DNA from 4 places in the Pseudoalteromonas sp. BZB3 genome. Region 4 is predicted to be linked to each of the others. Evidence: predicted binding sites of a transcription regulator. Region 4 holds the regulator's gene; each other region holds the start of a gene.
The links. Region 4 encodes sigma-54, which starts transcription at its own class of promoters, with help from an activator protein. Its sites were predicted from a motif close to GTTGGCACGNNNNTNGNNT; they were not measured.

Region 1 (4,409 bases), on a different contig from region 4:
TCAACACTTGGGTTGCCCTGTACAGGCGCACCACTCACTGCGGTTTCTGTATAAAGGTTTTGACCTATAGGCTCTAAACCAGATGGGTTGATAAAGTCACTGATCACCAACTGTCCAATAACTACGTTTTCTGCTTGCCCAGCTATCGTTACTGACACTTCACCGTCTTGTGAGATGCTAATTGACTTTGCATCGTCTGGCACATTCATTTCTGGCTGAACAGGAAAGCCTGCGCCTGAAGTCACAATTCTACCGTTCTCATCTGTGGTGAATTGGCCATTTCGAGAGTAAGCCACTGTGCCATCTGGCATTTGAATTTCAAAAAATCCAGGGCCTTGGATCATCCAATCCAGTGAATTTTCTGTGCTTTGCATATTACCTTGAGAAAAGTTCTTTTGGTTCGCAACTACTTTTGCACCTGCACCTAACATCAAACCTGACGGCAGTTCAGTATCTTGTGAAGAACGACCACCCGGCTGATTGATATTTTGATAAAGCAAATCTTCAAAAATCGCGCGGCTCTTTTTGTAACCAACAGTACTGGCGTTGGCGAGGTTATTCGAGATAACCGAAATATCAGTTTGCTGGGCATCTAAGCCTGTTTTACTGATCCATAATGCTGGGTTCATAACTTATACCTCACTCATCATACTATACGAAGAAGAGTGACATGCTTTTCATCCATCTCTTCTGCTTTTTTCATTAACTTCATTTGCATTTCAAACTGACGTTGATGGTTAATCATGTCTGTCATTTCATGCACTGGGTTTACATTAGACATTTCTAACATACCGCCCATTACTCTGGCTGTGGGCGATATATCACAGAAGCCGCAAAAGCCATCTTCTAATGCGTCTTCTTTAGGTCTAAATAATCCGTCGTTACCTTTTTGTAACTTGCTATTGTCGGCTTCGATGATTTTCAATCTATCGACAACTTCTAAAAAATTAGCGGGAGCGCCTTGTGGTCGTACTTGGATAGAACCATCATCACTGAATACCACTTTATCAACCGGGATTGGTAAAATAATTGGTCCACCTTCGCCAATAACTTGACGTCCATGACTCGTCACCAAAGAACCGTCCGTTTTTATGTTTAAAGTACCCACTTTGGTATATGCTTCCTTACCAGATACATCCAAGACACTGATCCAAGACTTTTGATCAACCGCAATATCTAAATCACGGCCAGTCTCTACAACAGCCCCCATGGTCATATTAGTGCCCGGTCGCTCTTGCATAGCGAAAACACGAGTCGGTAATCCTTCACCAAACGCTTGCATTGAACGCGCTTGTGCAAAGTCAGCTTTAAAGCCTGTGGTATTGGCATTGGCTAGGTTATTCGCTTTTAATGCCACGCCACGCAAACTTTGTTTGGCGCCAGACATTGCGATATACAGCATTTTATCCATTACATTTGGCCTAAAAATTAATCTTAAACCTAATAAAGCAATAAAGATGCCAACCTAATTTTGACGTGGAATAAAGAAAGGCCGCGGTTGCGGCCTTGATGAAAGAGGGTTTAAGTGATTATCGGATCTGTAGAATGTTCTGTTGTAGCGTCGAGTTAACTTCTAAGGCACGAGAGTTAGCCTGGAAGTTACGTTGAGCACTAATCAAATCTACGAGCTCGTTTGTAAGGTTAACGTTTGATTGCTCTAAAGCAGATGAGTTAATTGTACCTAATGTACCTGAGCCTGGCTCACCCGCGATTGGCTCACCTGAAGTTAGGCTCTTCTTCCAAGCTGTGCCACCAACTTGAGATAGACCTTGAGAATTCGAGAAACGAACCATTGCAACTTGACCTAAGAAAGAAGTATCGCCATTAGAGTATGACGCAACAACCTTACCATCCGTACCAATATCAATACCAGCTAGTCGGCCTACTGTTGCACCATCTTGCTCTAATGCTTTAACCTCAAAACGGCTAGCATACTGAGTAGGTAGTTTATTCGCTGTATTACCTTCATCGCTCCAGTTTACTGTAATATTATTTGGAAACTGTGCACCATTTGTTAGTCGACGTGTCAAACCTGTGGACGCAGTCGATGCAATATTAATATCAGGGAATGTTGTCGCTGGAGCTGTTACATCAGGCAAACCTGCCGCTGTAAATTGTAAAGTGTCGATTGGTGTGTGTGCACCTGTCGCTGTTTGAGCACCATTGATATCAATGGGGATTTCATCCATTGTTGCATACACTTGCCAAGAGTTATTTGCAACTGCTGGATCTTGTTTAACAAAGAAAAACTGTACAACATGTGGCTCACCTAACGAATCATAAATGGTCGTTGATGTTGATGAATTATAGCTTGTACTATCGCCTGGATCGAACGTTGTAGTTGATGGTGCGCCAGCACGTGAATCTAAGTTCATTGAACTATAAATGTTTGACGTGTGACGAGGTGAACCAGACGCGTCAGGAATTTGAATTGGAGATGCGGTACTCAGGCTCAGTGATGTTGTATTACCCGTGCCAGGGTCAACCGGAAAGCCTTGTAAGTAATTACCTGCGGCATCGGTTACGAAATTATCTTTATTAAGCTTAAACGCACCTGCACGCGTATAGGTATAATCTTGTGAAGAAATATCTTCACTCATTGCAAAGTAGCCTTCACCCGTAATCGCTAAATCTAACGAATTTTGGGTAAATTTAAGCGAGCCTTGGTGAAACTGCTGAGCAACCATAGTCGTTTGAGCACCGTCACCATTTTTAGTTTTGCCTGAACTAAATACTGAAGATGCATATACATCTGCAAATTCTGCACGAGACTCTTTGAAACCTGTCGTGTTAACGTTAGCAATGTTGTTTGCTGTGACATCTAAATCTTTTTGTGCCGCAGCTAATCCTGTTAATGCAATATTGAAACTCATGTTTTCACCTCTTTCACTTAAATTTACTTAAGTACTTAAATTCTATGCTATCTCTGCGACGTCTGATAATTTCACTGCGCCAGAGCTCGTATTAACAATGATGCCGTTAGCACCGTTTACGTTAACACTGTCAATGTTTTTGAATGTGGCCATAGGTAAACTGGTGTATTCACCGTTCAAACTACCCTCGGCCTTAATTTTGTAATTACCTGCAGGCATGGTTTCTCCGTCACCGTTTTTACCATCCCACTCAAAGCGGATCGCACCAGCTTTTTGAGCCCCCATGTCCATCTGACGAACTAGTTGGCCTTTGTCATCAAATATACTGACCGTTAGTTTCTCAACTGGACTTTGAGCAATGATCGAGCCTTTCGCTAATTGGTCATCACCAAAGTCTATCGAATCCGATTCTAATAGCGCTTTTTTGCCGACTAGCGTAGATGCCTGTAATGCAGAGTTAGAGGTCATTGAAGCTGACAGCATGTCAAACTTTTCATTTAAACCAGAAATACCTTCGGCCATCGTAAAATTCGTCATCTGCGAAATCATTTGGTCATTATCAGCAGGTTTACTCGGGTCTTGATAAGACAGTTGCTGAGTAAGTAGCGAAAAGAAATCTTCTTGCGTCAATGCATCGTTTTTCTTATCGCTCTGCGTTGTTTTATTTTGCTCAGACCAACGTAACGAATCCATATATGAAGATGCGGCATTAATATCGTTACTCATCGGCTATACTCCCACTAGCGCTGACCAAGTAATAAAGTTTTGCTGAGCATTTGCTTGGCTGCGTCAGCAACTTGGACATTGGTTTGGTACGAACGTGAAGCAGAGATCATGTTTGCCATTTCTTCTACTACATTCACATTTGGTTTATAGATGTACCCGTCTTTGTCAGCACTAGGGTGATTAGGGTTGTACTCAACCTGTAATGGCTTATCACTCTCTACGATGCCTAGCACTTTCACTCCTACCGATGCATTTAGCTGGCTTGGATCATGTGCCTCAGACGCTTTGGTCAGTTCAGCTGCAAATACAGGGTGTCGCGCTCGATAAACTTTATCTTGGCTAGAACTGATGCTATTGGCATTTGAAATATTACTCGCTGTGGTATTCAATCGAATATTTTGAGCACTCATTCCTGAGCCTGCTATATCGAAAACATTATATAAGCTCATGGTTATGCTCCTTGACTACCTAGGGCTTTCTTTAGCCCTTTAAACTTGCCAGTTAAAAATTGCAAACTTGCCTGATACTCTAATGCGTTTTGTACATACAAGTTTCGTTCCACTTGTATATCAACTGAGTTACCATCACCTGTATCTGCTTGATTTGGATTACGAAATAGCTCAACACTACTATTTAACTGGCTGCCGCCATGTAGATGTTTACTGTCTGTTCTTTGCATCATGTTGCCACGTTGCTGAGACGACTTTGCCGCTTTGAATGCCTGTGCAAAGTCGATATCTTTTGCTTTGTATCCTGGTGTGTCTGCGTTCGCAATATTACTTGCTAACATCTCTGCACGTTGTGAACGTA
Region 2 (4,409 bases), on a different contig from region 4:
AGATAAAGCACCAAATGCACCAGCAATAGTACCGACTAGCAAGGTTGCCCCAGCTACCGCTACGCAGCTATGCCAGCTAGCTCTGTGATAGCTAGCGACACTGAGTAGCGCGATTAAAATTAATACAAAAATCAGAGTCATATTGTTTTCCTTGTTATGGTGGTCTGACCACTAAGCTTTAGACTAGCTCTAACTGCTAATGATTGCAAGTCATCTGATGAGTTTGAAATTTGCACGATTTAACAGTTTTGTCCAGTTATCTGGCCAATAAAAACTGTCTAATCAAAGTCACTGAGTCGCAATTTATTGATACCGCGGTTACAATGCGCTTTTGCAGTTACCACGGAAAAAAATAGATGAAAATTTTGGCAGATCAAAATATGCCTTTAGTTGAGGAATATTTTGCTGATTTAGGCAGTGTAACGAGATTTGATGGGCGCAATGCCAAGCCGGAACAAATCGAAGACGTTGATATCTTATTGACTCGCTCGGTAACAAAAGTTAACGCTGAGCTATTACAGTATGCTAGAAAGCTAAAATTTGTGGGTACTGCAACCATAGGTATCGATCATATTGATACTGAATTACTTGATGACAAGGAAGTAGCATTTAGCAGCGCGCCAGGCTGTAATGCCATTGCTGTGGCAGAGTACGTGATCAGTGCGCTTTATGCCTATGCACAAGAAACATCAACAAGCTTGCAAGGTAAAACGCTAGGGATTGTCGGAGTAGGCAACATTGGTCAGTGTTTACGTGAAAAACTGCAAGGCAGTGGCATCAATTTATTGTTGTGTGACCCAATTAAATTTGAAAATGGTGAACTTGAAGAACACATTGAGCTAGACGATCTATTAGCGCAATCTGACATAGTGTCATTTCATGTGCCATTAGTTAAAACAGGTAAACATAAAACCTTGCATTTAATTGATTCAGCGCGTATTGCAAAATTAAAAGAGAATATGCTGGTCATTAATGCCTGCCGAGGCGAAGTCATCGACAACCAAGCACTTCTTGAAAGCATGCAAGCTGGAAAGCAGTTGGAGCTAGTGTTAGATGTATGGGAAAACGAACCAAACATTTTAACTGAGTTATTGCCTTTTGTACGTTACAGCAGTGTGCATATCGCAGGACACACCCTTGAGGGCAAGGCACGTGGTACGCAAATGCTGTATCAAAAAGTGTGTGGTCTATTAAATATTCCAGCAGAGAAACAGTTAAGTGACTTTTTACCAAAACCTGTGTTCACAGAAGTCACATTACAAGATAATTTTACCCAAGGCGACTTAGGTCGACTTGTTCATCTGGTTTACGATCTTAGACGAGATGATGGCATTTTAAGAAAGTCACTGTCAGAGAAGGGTTTTGATCACCTTCGTAAGTCTTATCCAGTAAGACGAGAATTCAGCACAGTAACAGTAAAAAATAATGGTAGTCAGTTTGCGGAACAACTCGCAACACTTGGTTTTACAGTTTCAGAATAGGATGAGGTCAAATGTCTCAGAAATTTAATGTCGCCGTGCTTGGCGCAACAGGCCTTGTTGGTCGTCAAATCATCGAAACATTAGCAGAACGTAAGTTTCCAGTTGATCAGCTTTTCCCACTTGCAAGCAGTAGAAGTGCGGGTGAAGAAATTGACTTTAATGGCGAAAAAGTGACGGTTTTAGATGTAGAAGAGTTTGATTTTTCGAACGCACATATTGGTTTATTCTCTGCAGGTGGCAGCGTATCTGAAAAATATGCACCCATCGCCGCAGAAGCGGGCTGTGTTGTAATCGACAATACCTCACATTTTAGATACGACTATGACGTTCCATTGATTGTGCCTGAAGTAAACGCACATAACTTGGCAGACTTCAGAAATCGCAACATTATTGCTAACCCTAACTGTTCTACAATTCAAATGCTGGTGGCACTTAAGCCTATATACGATGCTTATGGAATTGACCGTATCAATGTATCTACTTACCAAGCGGTTTCTGGTGCTGGTAAAGAAGCGGTTGATGAGCTGGCAAAGCAAACAGCTAACCTAATGAATGCACGTCCGATGGAAAACGACATTTTCCCTAAGCAAATTGCGTTTAACGTGATCCCACAAATCGATGCTTTCCAAGAAAATGGCTATACCAAAGAAGAAATGAAAATGGTGTGGGAGACGCAAAAGATTCTAGGTGACAGTTCGGTAATGGTGAACCCAACAGCTGTACGTGTGCCAGTGTTCTTTGGTCATGCAGAAGCCATTCATTTAGAAACGCGCATACCATATGACTTAGAGCAGGTTAAGCAGTTACTTAACGATGCTCCAGGTGTTGAACTCATTGAAGACGAAAGCGATTACCCAACGCCTGTTTCAGACGCTAGCGGTAATGATACTGTGTATGTTGGTCGTTTACGCGCTGATATATCTCACCCACATGGTTTAAACCTATGGGTGGTTTCTGATAACACTCGCAAGGGTGCAGCGACTAACAGCGTGCAAATAGCTGAAGAGTTAGTAAATAACTATCTTTAATTCGCAATGACAAAACCCTGCTTCGGCAGGGTTTTGCCGCTTTTTACAGCTGCCCGTTTAAAAACCAGCCAATATATTGACTATAAACAATATTCTTTGTTCACATCTTCTCATACTTTAGTACGCTCTAGGCACTATTTATCAAAGCTTTGCCATAGATATTCCAATGTAACTGGTTTATAGTTTGCAGTTGGAATAGAGCTTGCAAAAGCCACCATTAGCAATATTTTAATGTTTAGCACGATGTTGGACATGATATCTAAAGGATCAACATGCGCGGTTTAGTGTTTATTTGTTTCTTTGCATTTGCATTGATAACCATACCAGCCTACACACAAGACGGTACCATTTTAAAGGGCCCTAAGAATGCCGATTATGGTCAAATGGGCCGCTCTATCGGCCCAATAAAGCCCTCGGATACTCTGTGGCGAATTGCGCAAAAAATTAGGCCAGATGACGGCTCTGTTACTGTTTATCAAGTAATGAACGCCCTTTATCGCAAAAACCCCAATGCTTTTTTAGATCAAAACCTAAATCACATGCGCGATGGCGCATATCTCAAAATACCGACCATTGCAGAAATGCGTCGAGAAAATCCTGCGATAGCAAAGCAGCGCTCAGATCAAGACGATGATTTATGGGAGCTAAAAAAGAGCGGCATGCTCGACAACCAAACCATTGAAGAAGCGCAAAAAAAAGTTACTCAAGCACGAAAAATCGATGTTGACAATGCACAACAGCAACTCACTTCGCAGCTTAAGTCATTGCAAATGGAGCAAGATGCTAAGTTACAAGAGCTACAATCACAATTTAAGAACTCGGTTCGCAGTGTTGAAGAAATACTAGAAGAAAACAACAAGCTAAAAGGCCAGCTAACAAATATTTCTGAAGAGCTGCAAAATGTTCGCAATCAACTAGGGCAAGATTCTGAAATTCAACAACAGTTACAGTCGGTCATCGAACTTCAAAATGCCTTGATCGAACGTCAAAGAGCACAGCAACAAGAAGAACAAAGTGCTGATCTTCTCTCAAACCCCGTGATGATTGGGGTACTGGCAACTTTACCTGCTTTATTAGTGATTGGTGGTTTAGTGATGTTCTTGCGTAAACGTAAGAATGCTAATAGCACTGATGACGAAGATGATTTCCTACCCCAAGCACCAGCTGCAGCAGGAGCCGCCGCAGCCGCGGGAGTCGCAGGTGCAGCTGCGGCTGATCCTCTAGATTTAGATGTACCGCCGTTAGAGAGTAACGTACCAGTTGAAGATAGTGTACAGCTAGACGATGACATCTTGCCTGAAGACGACGACATGATGTTTGATTCTTTAGAAGATGATAGCTTTGAAGCTGGTAATGATACGCTAGACCAAGATGAGCTAGATAGCTTGTTAGGAGATGATGTTGCTTTCGATGATGGCTCTGAAGGTGATGATTTAGACGACTTCTTACAGCAAAACTTCGATGCAGACGACTCGCTCGATGATATGGTTGACTTAGATGGCGGTAGTTCAAGCAGCGACGATATTTTAAGTTCTGATGACCTTGATGATCTATTTAATGAAACCGACGACTCATCTGATGACGAATTAGACGTGAGTGATGATGCTTTAGCTGCACTAAGTGAAGAGCTAGCCACTGAGCAGCAAGAAGATGTCGATATAGATTCAATATTAGATGAAGCAGCGACAGAAGAGATTGAAAGTGCTGACGACGACTTTGATTTAGATGATATTGACAACTTAATTGATGAGGTTGCAGATCAGCTCCCAAAGGATGAAAGTTCTGAAGGAGCAGATGAAGACTTCGATCTGGATGATATCGATAACTTGCTAGATGAAGTCGCGCAAACTGATGAACCTGCAGTTGAGATTAACGATGAAGACGATTTTGATATTGATAA
Region 3 (4,409 bases), on a different contig from region 4:
GTTCATTTGTCTGAATTTTATCACCATATAATAAAGCTCGGGCCATAGCTGAAGGGTCGTCTGAAGCACTTAACACGCGCTTTTGAGTCGTCACCTGCTCTTGAGCTTTGTTAACCTCTTGCTGATTGTTCAATATAGAACTGAGGTTATTTTTAAAAATCATATTATGAGATAAACGCATAATTTATTACCTCGTTGCACTTAATAAAGTATCGAACACAGTTCGAGCTGTTGTAATTATTTGCGCTGATGCAGAGTAAGCTTGTTGGAAACGTAATAGATTTGCCGCTTCTTCATCTAAATTAACGCCGGACATTGACTCAAACCAGGCTTCTGATTGCTCAGCAAGTGCCTCAAAAGCGGCTCCATTGGTTTTCGCTTGGTTCGCAATTACACCAATTTCTGTTACTAGACCAGCATATGCCTCATTAAATGTTTTTAGATTGTCTGCTGTTGCCGTGGTGACAACATTCTGACGAACTAGTTCCTGTGAAGGTAATTTCGCCAGCTCTAAACCATTTCGGTTGTCGTCAAAACCACCAGTATTAAATTCAATAGTAAAAACGTCACCCGTTGCCGCTGTGCCATCGATGTTAAAATCAAAACCATAGCTATCATAAGGCGCGCCTGCTTGCGCTAGGATATTCTCAGCAGGCGGTGTAATCGTAAATGTAGTTGTACCGTTGCCATCTTGAATTTGGTATTCATTGGCATTACCTGTTTTGGTCAAAGTGATATCACCCTGAGTCAAACTTGGAGGCGAAGCTGTAAAGTTACTGCCAGTGCCCGTATTAGTTACTGAGCCGACAGAGATTGTGGCGTTGCTAGTGTTATTTGCTTCAGTTGTTGTTCGTATAGGGGAAGCCAATGCCAAACTTTCAGGTCTTTCTGTAGCAAGTTCCATTGTTGAAGCGGCTGTAGAATTTAATTTAATTAAGAAGCTATCACCTGTATTAGCTGTACCAGACACATTCATTTCTAAACCAAAAGACTCGCCACTTGTTATCGTGCTTGAGTCAATCACTCCTGCTGTGACATTGGCTGTTGATGGGGTACCTATCACATTGCCTTTGCTGTCTACAGCAGCGATTTCGACCGTTGTGGCACTTGTAAAAGTCACTCTAAAATCAGTAGCTGGGATTTCAGCGCCTTTGCCAACCTCAACAGTCGCATTGACTGAAGCAGAACCCGTGTTGTCGGCATAGGCATATCCACCTACTGTAGGAATAGAGAAAATATCTCCGCCAATATTGCCGTCTAGGTCCATACCTTTTTTGTTTTGTTCATTAAAGGCGTCAGCTAACGCTAAGCCTATTTGCCCCAGCTGGTTTTGTGCCGGATGTAATATTTCATCTCTGAAGGCTAGAAGGCCGCCCATTTTTCCTCGAAGCGTACTAATATTCACATCTAATTCAATGGCTTTTCCATCTGGAGAATCTAATTTTAGTTCTTTTATATTTGGATCTGGGTCGCCATCCATATCAAACGTATTAAATGTGCCATTTTCCATAACTAATGATTGACCTGACCCTAGGAAAACTAATTTTTCACCGTTCGGGCCATCTAATGTCTCAATATCCACCAGCTCCGCTAAATCTTTGATGGCTTCATCACGTTCATTAACCACTGAATTTCCACTGGTGATCCCAGATTGCAGCTCAACGGCAACCACTTTGTCATTTAAATCACTGATCTTTTGGATTAGGTTATTGGCTTCATCAGCCATGATACTCAGCTGTTCATTCACAATATTATTCTGATCAAAAACAATCCCCGAAAGACGATCCATCTGATCAACTAAGTTTTGGGCATCAGTTAAGAAAAGTGAACGCGTGACCGTTGAAGAAGGTAAATTCATTGCTTCTTGCAGGTTATTAAATAAAGAATTAATGCTGTTATTTAAACTATTAGACTCTTCACCAAACAAGGTATCTACGCGAGATGACTCAGTCACAAATTGTTCGTAATAAGTTTTATTGGAAATATCACGATTCAATTGCTTTTGAGCAAACTCATTAATTAAACGAACAGTTTCGCCACGGCCAACTTGGTTACCCACCATAGTGCTATGTTCGGTTCTTTCGCGAATATAGCCCTTAGTATTTAAGTTAGAGATGTTCTTACTGGTCGTTTGGAGTAATTCAGAATTCGCTCTGATCCCCGCACTGCCAATATTCATTAAATTGAAAGACATCTTAGTTAACTCCTTGACGTACTAGCGACGTTAACATCTGTTTAAATTCTCCTCGCTGTAAGACATTTTTTATTTTTTCTGCATAGTTTGGATCTGTGGCATAGCCGGCCTGCTGAAGTTCATCTAAGTACTGTTCAGGCTTATCTGTGTTATTCAATGCCTGGCTGTAACGTGGATTACTTTGAAGAAAATTCACATAATCATTAATACTGTCTTTTATTGATTCATAAGCTCTGAAGTTGGCTTGTTTTTGTACAGGCAAGCCTTTCTCAAACTCTAATGTCATTTTTTTGGCATGCTCTCCCTGCCAAGATCTATCCGCTTTGATATTAAATAAGTTAAGGCTGCTACTACCATCTTGCTTAGCAATAACATGCTTACCCCAACCTGTTTCGAGCGCTGCTTGCGCAATCATGACTGCTGGGTTCAAACCAATTTTCTGTGCAGCTGTTTTAGCGTGTTCCCACATCTCACTGATAAATGACTCAGGAGAATCAAAGCGAGGTTGTTCATCTGCTTTTTCTGCTTTAGCAACCTCTGGCGTTACTTCAGGTTGACGACGAATAAACTCTGGGAGCTGCTCAGTTGTTGTCTTTTGCATCGGTAACTGTGCATCATTACGAAGTACGGATGACGGTTTATATCCATCAACATTAGGTGAAAGCTGTTTAACAATAAGATCAGCTAAACCAAGACTACCTTTTTTTGATAACTCTAAAGAAAGCTGTTGATCATGCATCTCTTGAAAGAACTTCACACCACTTGAATTAAATGGGCTGTTTTTATCTTCCATTGCTTCATTGGCTTTACGCATACTTTTCATCAGCATTTGCGTAAAAATAGATTCAAACTGCTCTGCTGCTTTTTTTAGTGCTTCATTCGATGCTTGTTGATCGCCTCCGCTTTTCAACGCATCTTGTCTAAGTGCATTAAGATCACCTAAATCAAAGAAGTTTTGCTTTTCTAACGGATTGGTATTCATACTCATCAATTACACTAAATTAGTCATACACTAACAAAGCAATAATCGAGCCAAAAAAAGCCCCGCAATTGCGAGGCTAACTAATTGATTATAAATAAAACACTAAATGACGACTAATTGACCATTAATCGCACCAGCCTCTTTTAACGCTTCAAGGATCGCCATTAAATCACCCGGCGCAGCGCCAACTTCATTTATCGCTCTAACCAAATCATCTAAGCTCACACCTGGATTAAATACAAATGCTCTTGAGTCGTCTTGATTCACATCGACGATGCTTTGACGGGTAACAACCGTTTCGCCATTTGCTAGCGGTTGTGGCTGAGACACCATTTGGTCTTCAGAAATCGTCACTGTTAGACCACCATGGGTAATAGCAGCTGGTTGTAATTTGACATTTTTGCCAATCACAATCGTGCCTGTACGCGAATTAACAATAATTTTGGCTGAGGTGTCTGCCGGTTTAAACTCTAAATTCTCAAGTGTCGATAAATAAGCAACGCGCTGTGAAGGGTCACGAGGCGCAATTACACGAACAGACGCAGCATCCATTGGCTTTGCACTATTTGGACCGACCAAATCATTAATGGTGTCAGCCAAACGTTTAGCTGTTGTAAAATCAGGACGGTTAAGATTAAAAGTAATAAAATCACCTTGTGTAAAAGGGCTTGCAACGGCTCGTTCAACCGTCGCACCATTTGGAACTCGGCCAACTGTAGGAGTATTAATAACAACTCTACTTCCGTCTAACCCTTCAGCGCCTAAACCACCCACGATTAAACTGCCTTGTGCAATGGCATACACATTACCATCAACACCTTTTAGGAATGTTTGCAGTAAAGTCCCTCCTCTTAAGCTACCCGCGCTGCCTATTGAAGATACTGTAATATCAATATTCTGACCGGGTTTTACAAATGGAGGCAACTCTGCATGCACCGCCACTGCCGCCACATTTTTAATTTTTGGCTTTAAGTTAGCTGGTAATGTAATGCCAAAGCCACTCAACATGGCCTTAAAGCTTTGCTCTGTAAAACGAGATTGTTCACCTGTGCCAGGTAAACCCACTACTAGGCCGTAACCCACTAACTGGTTAGAACGAACACCTTCGACCATGCTGACATCTTTGATCCGTTCTGCTTGTGCTACTTGGCTCATAATTAAAAGCAAAGCCGCAGTCATTATTTTGAACATTTTCATCATAGTTCCTTAGAATGGCATTAAGGTACTTAAGAA
Region 4 (4,409 bases):
TACTACTCGGCTTTTCAAACTTTGCTTTGGCTGAAACAGCACCTATGTCACAAGTATCAATTAAAGCAGGTAAGCAGCAAGCACAATTAAAGACAAACATTGGTATCTTTGAAGAAAATGTTGAAATCATTCATGGCAACCGTGAAATTTATGCAGACAGATTGGAAGTACATCAGCGTGAAGAACTCGGTGAAAACAAGCAGCTTTTAGTCGCAACAGGCAAACCAGCTCGTTTTATCGAAAAGCAACCGGATGGCACAGTATTAAGCGCCAGCGCAGAAGAAGTTAGGTATGACGTTGCCAATAGACTACTTACCATCAAAGGCAAAGCTGAAATAAGCCTGGGAGGTCAAAGTACAAAAGCTGAAGCGATTATTTATGACATCGAGAAGCAACTGATCAGTGCTGAGCGAAACGAACAAAATCAGCAACGTGTTCACACGGTATTGATACCAGAGAAAAAAGCATCAAAGTCTAACCCTGAACAAGGTCAATGAGCATGAGTGTGTTAACTGCCACAGCCCTAGCAAAAAGCTACAAAGGCCGCCAAGTCGTAAAAAATGTCAGCCTAAGTGTGGAAGCCGGAAGCATTGTTGGTCTTCTCGGTCCTAATGGCGCAGGTAAAACCACCAGTTTTTACATGATCGTTGGTCTTGTGCCTAGCGATAAAGGCAAAGTCACAATAGATGATGAAGATATCACTTTGCTACCTATGCACAGTAGAGCACGCATGGGCATTGGTTATCTGCCTCAAGAGTCCTCAATCTTCAGAAAGTTGACTGTTTATCAAAACTTAATGGCTATTTTAGAGACCCGTAAAGACCTCAATAAAGTACAAAGAGAGCAAACTTTAGACGACTTACTGGATGAGTTTAATATTCAACATATTCGGGACAGTCAGGGCATGGCTTTATCAGGTGGTGAGCGTCGCCGAGTTGAAATTGCTCGCGCTTTAGCCGCAAACCCTAAATTTATTCTTTTAGACGAGCCTTTTGCTGGCGTTGATCCGATTTCGGTGTTAGATATAAAGAAAATTGTTGAGCATTTAAAAAACCGCGGCATTGGTGTCCTCATTACAGATCACAATGTAAGAGAAACCCTTGATGTTTGTGAGAAAGCTTATATTGTTTCACATGGTGAATTAATCGCGTCAGGTACGCCTGAGTCAGTTTTAGCTGATCAAACCGTAAGAGACGTCTACCTAGGTGAACAATTCCGTCTATAGTTAAAGCAAGACATAATCCAAATAACAAAAAGGATTGTTAGAAATACATGAGGCAATCGCTACAGCTGCGCATGGGGCAGCAACTAACCATGACACCACAATTGCAACAAGCAATTCGCTTGCTGCAATTGAGCACACTTGATCTACAGCAAGAGATCCAAGAAGCGCTGGATAGCAACCCTTTACTCGAAGTAGATGAGTCGGAATTAGAGCCAAGTACTGATGGCAATGATTCAGACAAAGCGACCAAAGACACTGACTCTAGCGAGCAACTCTCTAATTCTACTGATGATGGTCACGGTGATGAACCGACCAGCGATTACGAACTCGATAGCGATGCAGCACTGAGTAAAGACACTGTCAGTGACGATCTCGCGATGGATGTGACATGGGACGAGTACATGAGTGCAGCACCGAGCACCAGTAGCGGCCCTATGCCTGAAGACGAAACGGTTTATCAGGGTGAGACCACTGAAACATTACACGAATATTTAATGTGGCAATTAGAACTCACGCCATTCAGCCCAACCGATAAAGCCATTGCCGTTGCCATTGTTGAAGCCGTTGATGACGCAGGCTTACTTACCGTCAGTACCGAAGAACTCTTAGAAAGCATCAATGAAGGTAATGACGAAGAATTAATTGAACTCGATGAAGTTGAGGCTGTATTAAAGCGTATTCAACTCTTTGACCCTATCGGTATTGCGGCTCGATCATTACAAGAATGCTTATGTATTCAACTTAACCAGTTTGAGGCTGATACGCCATTCATTAGCGAAACAAAAATGGTGTTAAGCGAGCATATTGATCTACTTGCTAGCCGTGATTACCGCACTATCATGAAAAAGACCAAGCTCAAAGAGCCTGAGTTAAAAGAAGTGATGACACTCATTCACAGCCTTAATCCTAAACCTGCCGCCAGCATTATTCGTGAAGAATCTGAGTATGTTATTCCTGATGTGTCGGTGAAAAAAGTAAAAGGTCGCTGGGTTGTTGAGCTAAACCCTGAATGTATGCCTAAAATTAGGGTTAATGATCATTATGCGGCAATGTCACGCTCAGTAAAATCAAGCACTGACAGCCAATTCATTCGCTCTCACCTACAAGAAGCAAAATGGTTTATTAAGAGCTTAGAAAGCCGTAATGACACTTTAATGAAAGTTACCAATTGCATTGTGCAACAACAACAGGCATTCTTTGAACATGGACCTGAGGCAATGAAGCCTATGGTTTTGAATGATGTTGCTGAGATGGTCGAGATGCACGAGTCTACCATTTCTCGTGTCACCACTCAGAAGTACATGCATACACCCCGTGGCATTTTTGAGTTGAAGTACTTCTTCTCAAGTCACGTAAGCACTGAAAACGGAGGTGAATGCTCATCGACTGCGATTAGAGCATTGATCAAAAAGCTAATTGCTGCAGAAAATACAGCTAAGCCATTGAGCGACAGCAAAATTGCAGATATATTGGCAGAACAGGGAATCAAAGTGGCACGTCGTACAATTGCAAAATACCGCGAGTCACTCTCTATTCCACCGTCAAATCAGCGTAAGAGCTTGATTTAAGACGTAAACCAAGAGAAGGAAAATGCTTATGCAACTAAATTTAACTGGTCGTCACGTAGAAATTACAGATTCATTAAGAGACTATGTAAACACGAAGTTTGCAAAGCTAGAAAGGCATTTTGATCACATTAATAACGTTCACGTGATCTTAGATGTTGAGAAGCTGGTACAAAAAGCCGAAGCTACCGTTCATTTAAATGGCGGTGAAATTTTCGCTTCAGATGAACACTCTGATATGTACGCAGCCATTGATAAACTCGTTGATAAACTCGATCGCCAAGTTATCAAACACAAAGAGAAATTAACTCGACACTAACCATGAAACTTAGCTCGATTATCAACAAGGACTGCAGTAAAGCTGCGGTCCTTTTTAATAGCAAAAAACGTGCGCTAGAGTACATCAGTGAATTAGCGAGCCAACACCTTCCAGAGCATAACGCCCACGAAATATTAGATGCATTCCTAACGCGGGAAAAACTAGGTAGCACAGGCATAGGCAAAGGTATTGCTATTCCTCATGGCCGCCTTACAGGCATTGATACTATTTTTGCCATTTTAGTGACTAATCAAAACGGTATTGATTTTGACGCAATAGATAACCGACCTGTCGATATTCTCTTGGCAATGCTTGTACCTGAAGGTAATAATGCAGAACATCTAAAGACCTTAGCTGAAATTGCTGATAAACTAAACAACAAAGAGTTTTGCAAGCAACTTCGTCATGCAAAAGACGATGAGGCACTCTATCAACTTATTGCACTTCAAGATTAATTAACAGAGAGGAATCCATGGAACTGATCATCATTAGTGGTCGCTCAGGGTCGGGCAAATCCGTTGCCTTAAGGGTATTGGAAGACCTAGGTTATTATTGTGTTGATAACATTCCAGTTAATCTCCTTCCCTCTTTGGTTAGAAGTGTTTCTGATAACTATGACAAAATAGCCGTCAGTATCGATGTTCGTAACCTGCCAAAAGAGCAACAAGAATTTAATGATATTCTTGAATACTTACCAGGCTTTGCAAATCCCACGCTGTTCTATTTAGATAGTGATGACCAAGCACTGATCAAACGCTTTTCAGAAACACGCCGATTGCATCCGCTTTCTTTAAATAACCTGCCGCTTGATTTAGCAATTAAAGAAGAAAAGAAATTACTCGATGTGTTAATCACACGAGCAGATGTGCTGCTCGATACGACAGATTTAAGTGTACACCAGCTAGCAGAAACCATTCGAGAGCAGATCCTTGGCAAAAAAGATAAGCAACTTATCATTACTTTCTTATCTTTTGGTTTTAAACATGGGATCCCTAAACAAGCCGATTATGTATTTGATGCGCGCTTTTTACCAAACCCGCATTGGGAGCCTGAACTAAAACCACTGACAGGTTTAGATCAACCAGTTAAAGATTATCTAGCAAGCCACAGCATAGTGCAAAAGTTCACGTGGCAGATCCAAACCTTTGTCCAGACTTGGTTACCTCATCTAGAGCGCAATAATCGCAGCTATTTAACCATTGCAATTGGTTGTACTGGCGGACAACACCGCTCTGTTTACCTAGCACAAACCATTGGTGAAAGCTTTGCTAAAACTCATAACAATGTGCAAATACGTCAC

Region 1: a site for sigma-54 is predicted at 1,447-1,465, ahead of ABMY35_RS16010 (flagellar basal body rod protein FlgF). Genes of this name have one in related genera too.
Region 2: a site for sigma-54 is predicted at 2,699-2,717, ahead of ABMY35_RS11020 (FimV/HubP family polar landmark protein). Genes of this name have one in related genera too.
Region 3: a site for sigma-54 is predicted at 3,213-3,231, ahead of flgJ (flagellar assembly peptidoglycan hydrolase FlgJ). Genes of this name have one in related genera too.

Annotation. Positions count from the first base shown of each region.
Region 1 covers NZ_JBECOS010000014.1:19,790-24,198, reverse strand. Annotated here, with positions in the region: gene flgG (flagellar basal-body rod protein FlgG) at 1-629, opposite strand, end outside; gene ABMY35_RS16010 (flagellar basal body rod protein FlgF) at 647-1,411, opposite strand; gene flgE (flagellar hook protein FlgE) at 1,530-2,873, opposite strand; gene ABMY35_RS16000 (flagellar hook assembly protein FlgD) at 2,916-3,599, opposite strand; gene flgC (flagellar basal body rod protein FlgC) at 3,614-4,048, opposite strand; gene flgB (flagellar basal body rod protein FlgB) at 4,051-4,409, opposite strand, start outside.
Region 2 covers NZ_JBECOS010000010.1:145,413-149,821, reverse strand. Annotated here, with positions in the region: gene fadE (acyl-CoA dehydrogenase FadE) at 1-141, opposite strand, end outside; gene ABMY35_RS11030 (4-phosphoerythronate dehydrogenase) at 357-1,481, shown strand; gene ABMY35_RS11025 (aspartate-semialdehyde dehydrogenase) at 1,493-2,509, shown strand; gene ABMY35_RS11020 (FimV/HubP family polar landmark protein) at 2,782-4,409, shown strand, end outside.
Region 3 covers NZ_JBECOS010000014.1:25,030-29,438, reverse strand. Annotated here, with positions in the region: gene flgL (flagellar hook-associated protein FlgL) at 1-181, opposite strand, end outside; gene flgK (flagellar hook-associated protein FlgK) at 188-2,194, opposite strand; gene flgJ (flagellar assembly peptidoglycan hydrolase FlgJ) at 2,196-3,176, opposite strand; gene ABMY35_RS16025 (flagellar basal body P-ring protein FlgI) at 3,279-4,373, opposite strand; gene flgH (flagellar basal body L-ring protein FlgH) at 4,383-4,409, opposite strand, start outside.
Region 4 covers NZ_JBECOS010000001.1:388,818-393,226, forward strand. Annotated here, with positions in the region: gene lptA (lipopolysaccharide transport periplasmic protein LptA) at 1-497, shown strand, start outside; gene lptB (LPS export ABC transporter ATP-binding protein) at 500-1,225, shown strand; gene ABMY35_RS01685 (RNA polymerase factor sigma-54) at 1,273-2,793, shown strand; gene hpf (ribosome hibernation promoting factor) at 2,822-3,109, shown strand; gene ptsN (PTS IIA-like nitrogen regulatory protein PtsN) at 3,112-3,564, shown strand; gene rapZ (RNase adapter RapZ) at 3,582-4,409, shown strand, end outside.